Regions from separate parts of the Streptomyces sp. NPDC002054 genome, predicted to be linked through region 1. Evidence: riboswitches for the same ligand, from Rfam matches in the RefSeq annotation. Region 1 holds a riboswitch; the other holds the start of a gene.

Region 1 (7,547 bases):
CGCGTGGTCGAGGGCCGCCTCCTGGGCACCCTCCGCCACACCCCGGCGGGCTCGGGCGGCTTCGGGTACGACCCGATCCTCCAGCCGGAGGGGGAGGCGCGGACGTGCGCGGAAATGTCGGCGGCGGAGAAGAATGCGATCTCCCACCGCGGCAAGGCCTTCCGCGCCCTGGTCCCGGTGGTCCGGGAGCTCCTCGGCTGAGGCCCCGTACACGAAGGCCGGTCACACTCTCATCGAGCGTGACCGGCCTTCAATGTGGGCCCGGTGGGACTCGAACCCACGACACACCGGACCTAAACCGGCGCCCTCTGGCCAGCTGGGGTACGGGCCCAATGCTGCCCGCCTACTGTAACGGTCGTGGGGAGGAGGTGGCACGAAGACCTCAACCCTGGCGCTGACGGGTGCCGCCACGGCACCAGGTGCTCGTGGTTGCATGGCAGTTGGGGCACAGTAGTCGGAGGTTTTCCCGACGGTCGTCGCTCCAGTCACCGTTGACGTGGTCGATCTCCAGGGTCATGGAGCGTCCGCACCACTCGGGCGGGGTCCCGCACCGGTCGCAGCGCTCGGGCACGCCGATCGCACGCAGCGCCCGGCGCAGCGTCTTTGTGCTGGTTCGCCGCTGCCTGTCGTGGTGGATGAGCACCTCGTCCGGCGTCTTGGCGGTGGGCGACGGCTTGCCGCGCTGGTGGGCTTGGCCCAGGAAGTGAGCGGTGCTGATCCCCTCGTCCGTGACCCATCTCCGTAGGTACGCGCGCTGGTGGTGATTGTCCGGCCGCCTGAGGCGCCGAAGCGCCTCCGCGAAGGAACTCGACGTGTCCACCGCGCGCCGGAGTTCCGCTGCCGTCGGCCGGGGGAGCCGTTTGGCGGTGGTCATCGCCGGCCCTTGCCCCGGCCTCGGTAGGTGTCCGTCGTCGAGTGGCAGTTGGGGCAGAGGAACCGCAGGTTCTCCCGCCGGTTGTTGCGCCAGTCGCCGTCGATGTGGTCCACCTCCAAGGGGGGCGGATCGCCCTGCCAGACCGCCTCGATGCCGCAGAAGGCGCAGCACTCTTTGGTCCCGACCTCCAGGAGGGCGCGCCTCAGTCGGGAGTTCGGCGTCCTCGCGGCTTGCGGGGAACGGTCGTCGCGGAGGATCTCCTCGGGGGCGCGGCGACGGCCGTTGTTCCGCGTCCGCTCCGTCCGGGTCGGTCCGGTGAAGTGGCTGGTGTCGATCCCGAACGCCTTCACCTTGCGGCTGATGTGGGCGTGATGGCCGCCCACGGCGTCCAAGCCGAGGTGGTGCAGCACCTCGTACATGTTGCGGGAGCCGGCCACGGCCTCTTCGAGGATCTCCTTCGTCCACTTCACCCCCTCCCGTTCGAAGTGGGAGGTAACGACCCCGAGCTTCCGCATGCGGTCATGCACGTATCGCCTCCGCGACCCGCCCCGCGGGTCCACCCCCAGCCTCTCCAGCGCCTCGCTCAGCGTCCGCGACGACCCCGCCGCCTCTGCGAGCCGTTCTCGTGTGTCGTCCGATACGGAACGGCCCGCACCGGTTCGGTGCGGGCCGTTCCATGGGAAGGCGGGGCCGGGGTCAGATGCCCAGGTCCTTGATGATCTTGGCTACGTGGCCCGTCGCCTTGACGTTGTACAGCGCGCGCTCGACCTTGCCCTCCTCGTCCACGATCACCGTGGAGCGGATGACACCCGTCACCGTCTTGCCGTACAGCTTCTTCTCGCCGTACGCGCCGTACGCCTCCAGGACCTCCTTCTCCGGGTCGCCGACCAGCGTGACCTTCAGGTGCTCCTTCTCGCGGAACTTCGCCAGCTTCTCCGACTTGTCCGGGGAGACACCGATCACGTCGTAGCCAGCCGTCGCCAGCACCTCCAGGTTGTCCGTGAAGTCGCAGGCCTGCTTCGTGCAGCCCGGAGTCAGCGCGGCCGGGTAGAAGTAGACGATCACCTTGCGGCCGAGGTGGTCGGCGAGCGAGATCTCGTTGCCGTCCGCGTCGGGCAGGGTGAAGGCCGGGGCGGGGTCGCCGGGCTGGAGTCGCTCGCTCATGTTCACAGTCTCCTCGGGAGGGGATCAGTACCCGACGAGACTAAGCTGACAGACTGTCCATGAAGGACCAGGACCATGCCCACAGACGACCACGGAGGCAGCGCGGTGTCGGACGTCAGGACCCCAGCGCAGATCGAGGCGGACATCGTCCGCCGGCGCGAGCAGCTCGCCGAGACGCTCGACGAGATCGGCGTGCGCGTGCACCCGAAGACGATCATCGGGGATGCCAAGGCCAAGGTCGCCTCGCATGTGGACCATGCCGCCGGCCGGGCCCTCGGCACCGTGAACCGCCTGGTCGCGGAGGTCAAGGGCGGGCTGCGCACCGAAACCGGCGAGCCGCGGCTCGAGCGGATCGTGCCGGTTGCCCTGCTCGCCGTCGGGGTGGTCGGGCTGCTGGCGGTGTCGGCCCGCCGCAAGCGCGGCTGATCCGGGCGGGTAGGTTCACAGACGTGAGCGAGAACCACAACCACGACAAGCTGCCCATCCGCATGCTGCACGACCGGGTGCTCGTGCGGTCCGATTCGCCCGAGGGTGAGCGCCGCTCCGGCGGTGGCATCCTCATTCCGGCCACGGCCGCGGTGGGCAAGCGGCTGGCCTGGGCCGCGGTGGTTGCGGTCGGGCAGAACGTCCGGACCGTGGAGCCCGGTGACCGGGTGCTCTACGACCCCGAGGACCGGGCCGAGGTCGAGGTGCGGGGCGCGACGTACGTCCTCATGCGCGAGCGGGACCTGCACGCGGTGGCCGCGGAGCGGCTGGAGGGGTCCGAGGACTCCACCGGGCTGTACCTGTAGCCCGGCCTGGGCCCGACCTGACAGATGTCCGAAAAGGGCTGGTGATGACCGTCACCAGCCCTTTTGCCTGTTCTTTGCTACGGTGGGGGAGAACCCGACGAGACGCGCCGTACCGGGTCAGGACAAGACGACGCAGCCCGTACTGCTCCCGTCTCGGAGGTTCCTGTCATGGCCTGGGTTCTGCTGCTGCTCGCCGGTCTGATCGAAGTCGGCTGGTCGATCGGCATGAAGTTCACCGAGGGGTTCACCCGGCTCTGGCCGAGCGTGTTCACCGGTGCCGGCATCGTCGCGAGCATGGTGCTGCTGTCGATGGCCGCGAAGACCCTGCCGATCGGTACGGCGTACGGGGTCTGGGTCGGCATCGGCGCGGCCGGGGCGGCGATCCTGGGCATGGTGGTGCTCGGTGAGCCGGTGACCGCCGCGCGGATCTTCTTCATCAGTCTGCTGCTGGTCGCGGTGGTGGGGCTGAAGGCGACCTCGGGTCACTGATCTGCACCCGGATCCTCACCCGGATCCTCATCCGGTTGGGCCGGGCCCCCGGTGGTCGTCGTACCGCCCGGGGCCTGGCCTTCTTCCGTCTGGCCTTCTTCCGGCTGGCCCTCGTCCCTCGTGCCCTCGTCCGTCTGACCCCCGTTCGTCTGGCCGCCGTTGGCCGGGCTTCCGTTCAGCTGCCCGCCCCGGGGCTCGCCGATACCGGTCGTCGGGGCCGGAGCCGGCGGGCGGTCCGGGCGTGGTGGCCGGGCGTGCGGGGGTGGCGGGGGAAGGGGCCGGTCGGCGCCCGGCTGGAGTTCTAGGTCGAAGTCGACGGGGTCCGAGCCTTCCAGCGCCGCCTTCGTGTACGCCGCCCAGATCCGGGCCGGGTAGCCGCCCCCGCTGATCCGGGCCTCGCCGAGGGCCCCGTACAGGGATTGCAGGGTTCCGGTGTCCGGGTCCTGGCCCATCATCGCGACCACGGTCACCAGGTCCGGGGTGTAGGCGGCGAACCACGCCGAGCGGTCCAGCTCGCCGGTGCCGGTCTTGCCGGCGGCCGGGTGGCCGGCGGCCAGCGCGGCCGTGCCGGTGCCGTTGTCCACGACGCTGACCAGCATCGAGGTGGTCGTGTCGGCCGCCTCCCGGCTGATGGCCTGGTGCGGGTCCCGGTTCGGCAGTCCGATGTCGTCCCCGCCCTTGGTGATCTTCTCGACCAGGGTGTACGGGGTGTACCGGCCGTGGTCGGCCAGCGTCGCGTACGCCTGCGCCATGTCGAGGACGGATGCCTGCATGGTGCCCAGTGCCATGGCGGGGCCCGGGTCGAAGTTGGGGGTGTTCGCCGGGATGCCGAGGGCGATCGCGGTGTCCTTGACCTTGAGGGTGCCCACGTCCACGGCCATCTGCGCGAAGACGGCGTTGACGGAGAGGTCGGTGGCGGTGCTGACGGTGATGTCCCCGTAGGAGTCCTGTCCCTCGTTCTCGGGGGCGTAGTGGATCCTGCTGCCGGTGACGGGCCGTTTGTTGTCCCCGTTGTAGAGGGTGTTGGGGGTGATGGGCCGGCCGTCCTGGGTGCGGGAGTCGTTCTCCACGGCGGAGGCGAACACGAACGGCTTGAAGGCGGAGGCGACCTGGTAGTCGTGCCGGGTGGCGTTGTTGACGTACTGCCGGGTGTAGTCGATGCCGCCGTAGAGGGCGACCACCTTTCCGGTGGCGGGGTCGATGGACGCGCCGCCGGCCCGGACCAGCCGGTCCGCGGGCCGGGTCTGCGGCGCCAGTTTGCTCGTCAGTCTGTCGTCCACGGCGTCGACGAAGGCGGTCTGGCGGTGCTTGTCGATGGTGGTGGTGATCCGGTAGCCGCCCTCGGCGAGGGTGGTCTCGTCGAGGATCTTGTTGCCGGTGATGTGGTCCTTCACGGCTTCCACCAGGTAGCCGCGCTGCCCGGACAGGCCCGAGGCCGGCCGGGCCTGCTGCGGTTCGGGGAACCGGGCCGCCGCGCGTTCGGCCGGGGTCAGCCACTGTTGTTTGACCATGCCGTCGAGTACGTAGTTCCAGCGGGCCAGGGCCCGGCCGCGGCTCTGCGGGTGGGTGACCACGTCGAAGGCGGAGGGGGAGTTGAGGAGGGTGGCGAGGTAGGCGCCCTCGGCGGTGGTGAGTCTGCCGACGTCCTTGCCGTAGTACGCCTGGGCGGCGGCCTGGATCCCGTACGCGTTCCGGCCGAAGTAACTGGTGTTCAGGTACCCCTCGAGGATGTAGTCCTTCGATTTCTCGCGGCCGAGTTTGACGGCGATGAAGAACTCGTTGACCTTGCGGCTGATCGTCTGTTCCTGGCCCAGGTAGTAGTTCTTCACATACTGCTGGGTGATGGTCGATCCGGACTGTCTGCCTTTGCCGGTCGCCGTGTTCCAGGCGGCGCGGAGCATCGCCTTGGGGTCCACGGCCCGCTCGGAGTGGAAGTCCCGGTCCTCGGCGGCGAGTACGGCCTCCTGGACGGTCCGCGGGACCTGGGCGAGCGCCACGTTCTGGCGGTTGATCTCGCCGTCGCGGGCGAGGGGTGAACCGTCGGCGTAGAGGTAGACGTTGGACTGGGCGGTGGCGGCGGCATTGGCGGGCGGGATGTCGACCAGCCGGTAGCCGGCGATCAGGGCGCCGCCGAGGAGCAGGGCGAAGAGCAGGACCGCGCCCAGCAGCATGCGCCAGGTGGGGAACAGCCGGCGCCAGCCGGTCCGCTTCCGCTCCCTCTTCTTCTGCTGCCTTCTCTCCCGGTTGGTCTGTGGCCGGCCTGGGGTGGTGTCCGGGTCGCGAGGAGACCAGGCCGGCGGTGGTGACTGGTCGCTCATCTCCGGGACTCCTCGGCGCCGCACGAAATATCCATGTCTGTACCTAGTGGTGTCTACCCGAGAGCGAGTGGTTCCGCTCCGGCCGGGCGTAAATCGGTCGCGTGGCTCGCCCCTCCGCACTAAGCTCGCGCGCTTTCGCCGAAGTGGGAACGACGCAGGAGTTGGGAGAGAAACGGTGCGCCTGACAGTGCGTCCGGCAGCTTCGCTGTACCCGGCCGTGGCGGCCGGGGGATTCCGTCGCTTCGCCACCTACGGGACCGCGACCGCGGCGGGGGTGTTCACCAACACCGTCTTCGGTTTCATCGTCGCGTACACGTACATAGCGCTCTGGGCGGAGCGCCCCGACCTCGGCGGCTACGACCAGGCGGAGGCGCTCACCTTCGTCTGGGTGAGCCAGTCGCTGCTCGCTGCCGGCGCGCTCATCGGCGGCGGCTTCCAGGAGGAGGTCCAGGAGCGGATCCGGACCGGGGACATCGCGGTCGACCTGTACCGGCCCGCCGACCTCCAGATGTGGTGGCTGGCCGCCGATCTCGGCCGTGCCGCCTTCCAGTTGCTGGGCCGCGGGGTGGTGCCGCTGGCCGTCGGGGCGCTCGCCTTCCGGCTGGCGCTGCCCGGCGACCCGTTGCGGTGGCTGCTGTTCGTGGTGTCCGTACTGCTCGCGCTGGTGGTGAGCTTCGCGCTGCGCTACCTGCTCGGGTTGGCCGCGTTCTGGCTGCTGGACGGGCAGGGCGTCAATCTGATGGCCACCGTGGTCTGCATCTTCTTCTCCGGGATGGTGCTGCCGCTGTCGGTGTTCCCGGGCGGGTTCGGGGAGTTGGTCCGGGCGCTGCCCTGGGCGGCGATGCTCCAGGTGCCCCTGGACGTGCTGCTGGGCAAGCACTCCGGGGCGGGGAGCGCGGCCGGGGCGCTGGGCTTCCAGCTCGGCTGGGCGGTCGTCCTGTTGGGGGCCGGGCGGCTGGTGCAGTCGGTCGCGACGCGGAAGGTGGTGGTCCAGGGTGGCTGAGGCGCGCGTGGGGACGGTCGGGGCGTCGCAGACCGCCGGCGGGCCGGCATCGGCATCAGCGGCGGCATCGGAATCGGCATCGCCATCGGCATGGGTGCCGGATCCGCGACGGCCGATGGAGGTGCCGCGGCGCAACCGCGCGGTGGAAGGGCTGCGCGGCTACGGGCTGATCGTGGCGATGTGGATCCGGGCGACGATGACGTACCGGACGTCCTTCCTGCTGGCGACCTTCGGGAACGCCGCGGTCACGCTCCTCGACTTCATCGGCATCTACATCATGTTCCGGCACGTGGACGCACTGGGCGGGTTCTCGCTGCCCGAGATCGCCCTGTTGTACGGGTCCTGCTCGGCCTCGCTGGGCCTGGCCGACCTGCTGCTCGGCAACACCGAACGGATCGGGCAGCGGATCCGGGACGGCTCCCTGGACACGATGCTGGTCCGCCCGGTGCCGGTACTGGCCCAGGTCGCGGCGGACCGGTTCGCGCTGCGCCGGCTCGGCCGGATCGCGCAGGGGCTGGCGGTGCTGGGCTGGGCGGTCTGGGTGCTGGACGTGGACTGGACCCTCGGGCGGATGCTGCTGGTGCCGGTGATGGTGCTGGCCGGGGCGGCGATCTTCGGCGCGGTGCTGGTGGCGGGGGCGGCCTTCCAGTTCATCGCCGGGGACGCGGCCGAGGTGCAGAACTCGTTCACGTACGGCGGCTGCACGATGCTCCAGTACCCGCCGACGATCTTCGCCCAGGACCTGCTGCGCGGGGTGACCTTCGTGGTCCCGCTGGCCTTCGTGAACTGGCTGCCGGCGCTGGAGGTGCTGGGGCGGCCGGATCCGCTGGGGCTGCCCGGCTGGGTGGCGTACCTGAGCCCGGTGGTGGCCTTCCTGGTGTTCGTACCGGCCTCGCTGGCGTGGCGGG
Region 2 (7,547 bases), on a different contig from region 1:
GTATCCGTCGGACGAATGGGCGAGCGTGAGCACTCCCGTCCTGCTCCATCGCAGCCACGACGGGACCGTGCCGAGGTGGGTCCGCCGGGCGGTCTCGTTCCTCGCCGCCGCCGCGGCCCGCTGGCCCCATGTCGGCCGGGGACACCTGTACCCGGTGGTGCTGTCCGATCCGCGACTCGTCCTGGAGGCGGGGTCGGCCGCACTGACCACACTGGCACAGATCGGTTCGACAAGCCCACCCGTCCCGGGGATGTCCCAGGACGCCCTCGACGGTGACCTCCTGCACGTACTCGAGGCCGTCTGGGAGGTCATGCCAGACGGGCGCCATGTCGACCTCGACATCGGGATCCTGGCGGTGGCCGAGCGCTTGGCCGCTCATCACCTGACCGGCACCACCGATTCCGCCCGACGCGCGCGGCTGTACACGAGGCTGAGCAATCGCCGCGGTGCCGCAGGCCACTATGGCGAAGCGTTGGCCGCCGGCGAGGAGGCCGCCCGCTTGTACCGGGGGCTGGCCGAGGCCGACGCCGCCTACCTGCCCAACCTGGCGGGCTCGCTGCACAACCTGGGCCTCTTCCTGTTCGACCAGGGCCGACGGGAAGAAGGCCTGGCAGCGGCCAGGGAGTCAGTGTCGGCCAACCGACGGCTGGCCGAGGCCAACCCGGGGTACGTGCCCGGCCTGGCGAACTCTCTGCTCAACCTCGGCACCTGGCTGTGGGCCACCGGCCGACGAGAGGAGACCCTGGACGCCACCGCGGAAGCTGTTGAACTGTTCGTCGAATTGCTGGCCCGGAGCAACGGTCTCGAGTACCTCTCCTCGGCGGCGCAGGCCATGGGCAACCTGGGCACCTGCCTCCTCGGCATGGGCCGACAGGAGGAGGCGCTGCCCCCGACCAAGGCGTCCGCCGGCATGTACCGGTTGCTGGCCGAGGACGACCCGCACGCACATCTCCCAGGCCTGGCGCGGCAACTGGGCAACCTCAGCAACCACCTGGCCCGCCTGGGCCGGCCTGAAGACGCCCTGGAACCCGCCGAGGAGGCAGTGGCGATCAACCGCCGACTGGCCAAGAGCAACCCCGTCGCCTTCCAGTACCAGCTCGCCGTCTCGTTGCAGGCTCTCGGCGACCGGTTGTCTGCCGTAGGACGACAGGAGGAGTCCGCCACGGTCGGCGAACAGGCTGCCGCGGCCCATGCGGAGGCTGCCAGACTCAGAACTTGACCATTCGCGTCGGCCTGGCCGTGGTGGCCCCGTCAGGTGGTGGCCGAGACGCGCAGCAGGTTGTGGTCCGAGACCGCCGTGTCGAGGGGGAAGGCGTCGGCGCTCACCGCTCGAAAGTGCGGGGCGCTGAGGAAGACGTAGTCGAGCTTCTTCGCGCCGAAGGTCGCCTCGCCCGACCGGCATGCCGACACGGCGGGTGGGCAGACGGCGGGGTCGAAGAACTCCGGGTCGCTCTCGTCGGCCTCGATGAAGGACCCGTCGGCGCCGTCCCCCCGCTCCGGTCGGTAGAAGCGCGACAGCGTGGCGGTGCGTGGGGAGTGATTGAAGTCCCCGCCCAGGACGACCGTGAATCCGTCGTCCAGCCACTGGCGGGCCTGCGCCGCCAGCCGGTCCGCTTCCGGCACCGCGAGGGTGCCGTCGTCCCAGTAGAGGTGTACCGAGCAGGACCAGGTGGGCCGGTCCGCCAGGGAAGTCAGGGCGCAGGGCACCGTGATGGGCTCGCGTTCGCCCCCTACCGTCAGGTCGAGTGCGGCCGTCGCCGAGACCGGACCGCGTACGAGAACGGCGTTCCCGTACGCGTGGCCCTCGCAGATGGCCGGGTTCCCGGCCGGAAGGGTGGCGGAGTGGAACCCGGCGTAGCCGAGCGGGCCCAGCCGGTCGAGGAGGGCGCGGTACTGGTGTTCGCACACCTCCTGGAGGAACAGCTGGTCGGCACCCCAGCCTCCGGGATCGGCCTCGGCGGCCACGGCCGCGATGCGGCGCGCCGGGTCGTACGGAGGGCGGGAGCACATGTTGCCGCAGATGTTGTAGCTGGTCAGCTGGACCGTTCCGGCAGCGGTGGGAGCTTCGGTGGCAGGGGCTGCGGCGGCGGGTGGCCCGGGCAGGACGAGGGCGGAGAACGCGGTGGCGAGGACGGCGAGGGCGGGCAGGACGGCCAGGGTGGCAGGGGTTCGGCGCACACCCGTGATGCTTCCCGCGGGCGCCTCTGCCACCCGTGATCCGCCCGGTGCCGGGTGCCCGCCCTGCGCGGTGCGGCTCAACCAGCCGGGCTACATCCGCAGGTACGCGCTCGTTTCGGCGTCCACGTACACCAGGTGCGGACCGACTCGTACGACCTGGCATCCGGCGGCGGTCCAGGAGCCGGTCTGGCCGGAGGCGTCCGGCATCGGCATCCAGATCTCCAGGAAGGTGGAGCCGTCGGGGTTCGCACCCGATTCGACCAGGTTCTCGCCGTCCCGGCGCAGGCAGCCCACGTCCTCGCCGGGCTCACCGACCACGTGGTGGAAGCGGACCTCATGGCCGTCGAAGGAGGTGGTGCCCGCGAAGCCCCGGCTGTCCGCATAGTGATGGCCCGCCTGCAGCCAGATGGCCTCTTGCTCCTCCAGCAGCGGGCCACCATTGCGGCTGATCCCGCGCCGCAGCCATGCGCCGCGGGCCGGAGGGGCTATCCCCGTGCGCGGTTTCGTCACTGCGCCGTGGTTCCGTCGATAGCCACCAGCGTCAGGGGGATGTTGCCCCGGACCGCCTGGGAGTAGGGGCATGTGGCGTCTGCCCGGTGTAGCAGCGGCTCCAGTTCGGCGGCAGTCCGGCCGGGGACGGCAACCGTGAGTGTCACGGCCAGGCCGTAGCCCGCCGGCGTGTCCGTGGTGCCGAGTTGGACCTGGCAGGTGACCTGGGCGGCGGCCGTGTCGACCCCGAACTCGTCGGCCACCTCGGCGAGGGCGGAGGTGAAGCATGCGGCGTAGCCCGCGGCGAACAGTTGCTCGGGGTTGGTGGCCGTCGGCGTCTTCTTGCGCGGCGGGGCCAGTTCGAGATTCAGGCGGCCGTCGTCCGTGGCCACCGTGCCCGTCCGGCCTCCGCTGGCGTGTGCGGCGGTGGTGTAGAGGGTCCGGGTCAGTTGCACGGTCATGTGTACGGGTCCATCCGCTCGGCGACACGGCCTGCCGGGATGGTGCAGACCGCTACGAAACCTCTCGATCGAGAGGTTCGTGCGCGTCGTCGTGCGTAACCGGGTACGGCGCATCTCGTCCGGGGCCGGGACAGCCCGGCCGCGGCCACTGTAGCACCGGCCCCGCCCCTGCCCCCCGGGCCGGATGCGGGGCTTCAGGCAACGACGCGCAGCCGGGTGACTCCCGGGTCGAGCGCACCGCGGACATGGCCGTTCGGTGCGGTCGCGGTGTGCTGGAGAAAGCGGACCGTCTCGGCGGTGATGACCTCGCCCGGCAGGATGTTGGGGATACCGGGCGGGTACGCGGCCAGCGTGTCCGCGGAGATCCGCCCGACCGCCGCTGCCGCGGGCAGCACCCGGGCAGGGCTCAGAAACGCCTCGCGTGCGGTCAGCCGCGCGGGCCCGGGTTGCGGCAGGGACAGCCGTACCGGACCTCCGGAACCGCCGTCGGCCGGCGACGGCAGGGTGTGTAGCGCCTCGATGAACCGGTCGCAGTCCGGTGCCGCACCGGCTCCGACCACCGCGACCACCGCCGAATCGGTGGCGACCTCGACCATGACCTGATGGTCCCGGTGCAGCCGCCGCCGGGCCTCGTGCCCGGCGATCCCCCCGGCGCGGGTGTCGATGGCGATCCGCAGGGGGTCGGCCGCCACGATGTCGGGGAAGCGGTCGAAGGTGTCGCTGACGACGGCGAAGCGGCCGAGCGCGCGGATCCTCCCCCGCATCTTGTCGGCGGTCTCGACGGAACCCCCGACGGCATCCCGCCCGGCCACCAGGGCCATCCGTGCGAGGTCGAGCGAGGCCATCAGCAGCGCGCTCGCGCTGGTGGACTGGACGAGCCGGAACGCCCGATCCACCAGCGGCTCCAGCCTGTCGGCGAACGGGCCGTGGCCCAGGTGCAGCATGGCGGACTGGGTGAGGCTGCCGGCGAGTTTGTGCGTACTGGAGGTCACGAGGTCCGCGCCCTGGGACAGGGCGCCGGCGGGCAGCGTGGGGTGGAAGCCGAAGTGCGAACCCCAGGCTTCGTCCACGATCAGGGGCACCCCGGCGGCATGGGCCACATCGGCGAGCGCGCGGATGTCGGCCACCGCACCGAAGTAGCTCGGGGAGACGACGTACGCAGCCGCGGCACCGGGATGCCGGGCGAGGGCCTCCGCGAGGTCGGCGGCCGTCACGCCGTGTGCGATGCCCTGCTCCGCGTCGAGCGAGGGCTGGACGAATGCCGCCTTGAGGCCGGAGAGGACAAGTCCGTCGATCACGCTGGAGTGCACACTGCGCTGAACGACGAGGGTGTCGCCGAGCGCCGGGGCCACGAGAGAGGCGATCTGGTTGCCCTGGGAGGCGCCGTTGGTGAGGAACCAGGTGCGCCGGGCGCCCCAGGCCTCGGCCGCCAGGGCCAGGGCATGGTCCATCGGCGTGTCCTTGCCGAGGTCTATCCCGTCGAGGAGCGGAGGGAAGTCCATCCGTACCGCATCGGGGCCGAACGTCTCGACGAGCGGGGAGGAGCCCGCGCCGTCACCCGCGTGCCCCGGGACGTTGAGGCGGAGCCAGCCCCGGCCGGCGTGCCTGCGGAGCGCTTCTGCGTACGGGGCGCGCAACTGCGTGGCGCCCCGGGGAGAGGTGTTGCTGTTCACGCCAGTCAGAGTGGCAGCGGGGGAGCCATCGAGGAATGCGTCATTCCTTGATGGATCTCCATACGCTGTCTATATCTTGAGCTGCGCCACCTCCAGGTTCTCCGGGCCATCTCCCAGGCGGGATCACTCGCTGCCGCCGCCCGCCTGCTGCACTATGCGCAGCCGACGGTCACCCACCACCTGATGGCCCTCGAAGCGCACTTCGGCGCCCGGCTGGTGCAGCGGGGCCCGCGCGGCGCCGTCCTCACGGAGCTGGGGGAGACACTGCTGCCGCACGCGGAAGCCGTACTCTCCCGGCTCCAGCTCGCGGACCGCGAAGTACGCGGCCTGGCCGAGCGCGGCATCCGGACCCTGCACATCGGCACCTTCCCCACCGCCGGGGCGCTCCTCCTGCCGCCGGCCGTGAAGGCCCTGCACCAGCAGGGAGTCCATGTCTCCCTCACCGAGGGAGAGCTGCCGGTGCTGCTCCGGGGACTGCGCTCACGCGAGCTGCAGGCAGCGCTCGTGTTCTCCCAGCCGGACGACTACCTCGACCTCGGCGACGACTTCGAGCTCCATGCCCTGCTGACGGACCCCCTCCTGCTGGCCATGCCGCAGGGCCACCGCTGCGCACACCTCGACCGCGTCCCCCTGCAGGAGCTGCGCGACGAGGACTGGGTGGGCGCGGCCGACCCCCGCGACCCCTGCGACCGGCTGCTGGCCTGGGCCTGCGCCCAGCACGACTTCGAGCCGGCGCACATCATGCGCACCGACGACTACGCCGTGGTGCAGGGCTTCGTCGCGGCGGGCACCGGCATCGCGCTGGTTCCCCGCCTGGCCCTCGGGGCGGCGCGCGAGGACATCGTCGTACGGCCACTGGACCTGGAAGGGCCGGACCTGGCGCGCGAGATCAGCGTCGCGGTGCTGCGGTCCACGGCGGCCTCCAGTGCACAGGACCTGGTCAAGGCCCTGATCCGGCAGGCGGCTCACATCACGGCCCAGTGGTCGCGTGCACCCGGCGAAGGCTGATCCGATCGCGGGCCCCGGCCGGGCGGTGCCCCGGCCGGGCGGTACACGGGCGGCTCAGGCGTGCCAAAGGGGCGATCCCGGTGCCGGAGGTGCTCACCGCCCCCGGTGGGAGACGATGAGCAGGTGCGGGAAGTACCTGCCGCCGGAGCCGAGCCGTCGGGCCGGCGGCCACTGGAGGCGGCCCTGGACGAGGTGGTCCGTGCCACGGGCGCGTCCATCGGCATGGTCTACCTGCCCGGATCCGACAGGCGCGTCCTGTACCTCGCCCTGGCCTGCGGGGTGTCCCGGGAATTCGCCGCACCCTGGTCCCGCGTGGGGCTGGACGACCCCATCCCCGTGGCCGACGCCGTGCGCGAGCACCGGCTCGTGTGGCTGGGCGGCCAGGAGGAGACGGCCCGCCGCTATCCGAGGCTCGGCCTGGTCCTGCCCTACGATTTCGCGCTCGCCGCCAGCCCCCTGCCCGGCCGTCCCCCGGCCGGCGGAGCGCTCGCTCCGGGCGGCCTGGTGCTGCTGTGGCCGGGCATGCACCCACCGCACCTGTCCGAGCGCGAACGCCACGCCATGGAGGCCGGCTGCCGCGGCCTGGCCGACGTACTGCGGAAGGCCGCCGAGGAAGGGCGTCCGGTCGAGCCGGCCGCCCACCCCGTGATGCTGCGCCCCCTGCCGCCGCCCACGCCCGGCCCCCTGGAGGCGGCAGCAGTGCTGGCCTTCGCTCGCCGGCTGCCCGGCGGCAGCTGCGCCCTCGATCTGAACGGAAAGGTCACTTTCATCACGGCCGAGGCGGCCGAGCTGCTCGGCGCGCCGGTTTCCGGCCTGCTCGGTGCGCTGCCGTGGGAAGCACTGCCGTGGATGGACACTCCCGTGATCGAGGACCACTACCGGGCCGCGGTCATCAGCCGCCTGCCCCGGTCCTTCACCGCCCTGCGGCCCCCCGACCGCCGCCTGCGTTTCGAGCTCTTCCCCGACGACACGGGCATCAGCGTCCGCATCACCGCAGTCACAGGCGCAGGCACAGGCACAAGTACGGACACAGGCGCCGGCGCCGGCGCGGGAGCCGACGGCCAACCCGCGCCGCCACCGGTCGCAGCCCCATCGGCCACCGCGCCGGCGCCCAGCCGGGCCACCGCCCTCTACCAGCTGATGCATCTGGCGGCCACCCTCACCGAGGCCCACCACGCGCAGGATGTGGTTGAGCAGGCCGCCGACCAGCTGGTGCCCGCACTCGGCGCGCAGGCGATGGCCCTGCTCGTGGCCGAGGACCAGCGCCTGCGCATCGTCGGCTACCGCGGCTACACGGCCGAACTGATGGCCCGGTTCGACGGCGAACCGGTGACCTCCGACACGGCCACCACCCGCGTGCTGCGCACCGGCGATCCGCTGTTCTTCGCGGACGCCGGCGAACTCGTGGCCGAGTATCCGTCGGCCGTCGTCCAGGACGACATGGCCGCCTGGGCGTTCCTTCCTCTGATCGCCTCCGGCCACCCCGTGGGTTCCCTCGTCCTGGCCTACGACCACCCGCGCCCCTTCGCCCCCGGTGAACGCGCCGTCCTGACCTCGATCGCCGGCCTGATCGCGCAGGCCCTGGACCGGGCCCGCCTCTACGACTCCAAACACCTGCTCGCCCACAGCCTGCAGACCAGCCTCCTGCCGCACACCCTGCCCGACATCCCGGCCCTGGAAGTGGCCGCCCGCTACCTCCCCGCGGCGCAGGGCCTCGACATCGGCGGAGACTTCTACG

The links. Region 1 has a riboswitch for guanidine ahead of ABT123_RS14040 (DMT family transporter). Riboswitches for the same ligand answer to the same signal wherever they lie in the genome.
Region 2: another riboswitch for guanidine. It lies ahead of ABT123_RS25815 (Ohr family peroxiredoxin); the one in region 1 lies ahead of ABT123_RS14040 (DMT family transporter).

The regions. Positions count from the first base shown of each region.
Region 1 is NZ_JBEOXT010000012.1:191,055-198,601, reverse strand. It holds gene rdgB (RdgB/HAM1 family non-canonical purine NTP pyrophosphatase) at 1-201, shown strand, start outside; tRNA gene ABT123_RS14070 (tRNA-Leu) at 257-331, opposite strand; gene ABT123_RS14065 (HNH endonuclease) at 383-874, opposite strand; gene ABT123_RS14060 (HNH endonuclease signature motif containing protein) at 871-1,401, opposite strand; gene bcp (thioredoxin-dependent thiol peroxidase) at 1,571-2,038, opposite strand; gene ABT123_RS14050 (DUF3618 domain-containing protein) at 2,114-2,464, shown strand; gene ABT123_RS14045 (GroES family chaperonin) at 2,488-2,829, shown strand; guanidine-III (ykkC-III) riboswitch at 2,902-2,966, shown strand; gene ABT123_RS14040 (DMT family transporter) at 2,998-3,318, shown strand; gene ABT123_RS14035 (transglycosylase domain-containing protein) at 3,312-5,636, opposite strand; gene ABT123_RS14030 (ABC transporter permease) at 5,812-6,639, shown strand; gene ABT123_RS14025 (ABC transporter permease) at 6,755-7,547, shown strand, end outside.
Region 2 is NZ_JBEOXT010000030.1:76,408-83,954, forward strand. It holds gene ABT123_RS25800 (tetratricopeptide repeat protein) at 1-1,219, shown strand, start outside; gene ABT123_RS25805 (endonuclease/exonuclease/phosphatase family protein) at 1,252-2,178, opposite strand; gene ABT123_RS25810 (hypothetical protein) at 2,269-2,688, opposite strand; gene ABT123_RS25815 (Ohr family peroxiredoxin) at 2,685-3,128, opposite strand; guanidine-III (ykkC-III) riboswitch at 3,209-3,272, opposite strand; gene ABT123_RS25820 (aminotransferase class I/II-fold pyridoxal phosphate-dependent enzyme) at 3,323-4,801, opposite strand; gene ABT123_RS25825 (LysR family transcriptional regulator) at 4,883-5,809, shown strand; gene ABT123_RS25830 (SpoIIE family protein phosphatase) at 5,933-7,547, shown strand, end outside.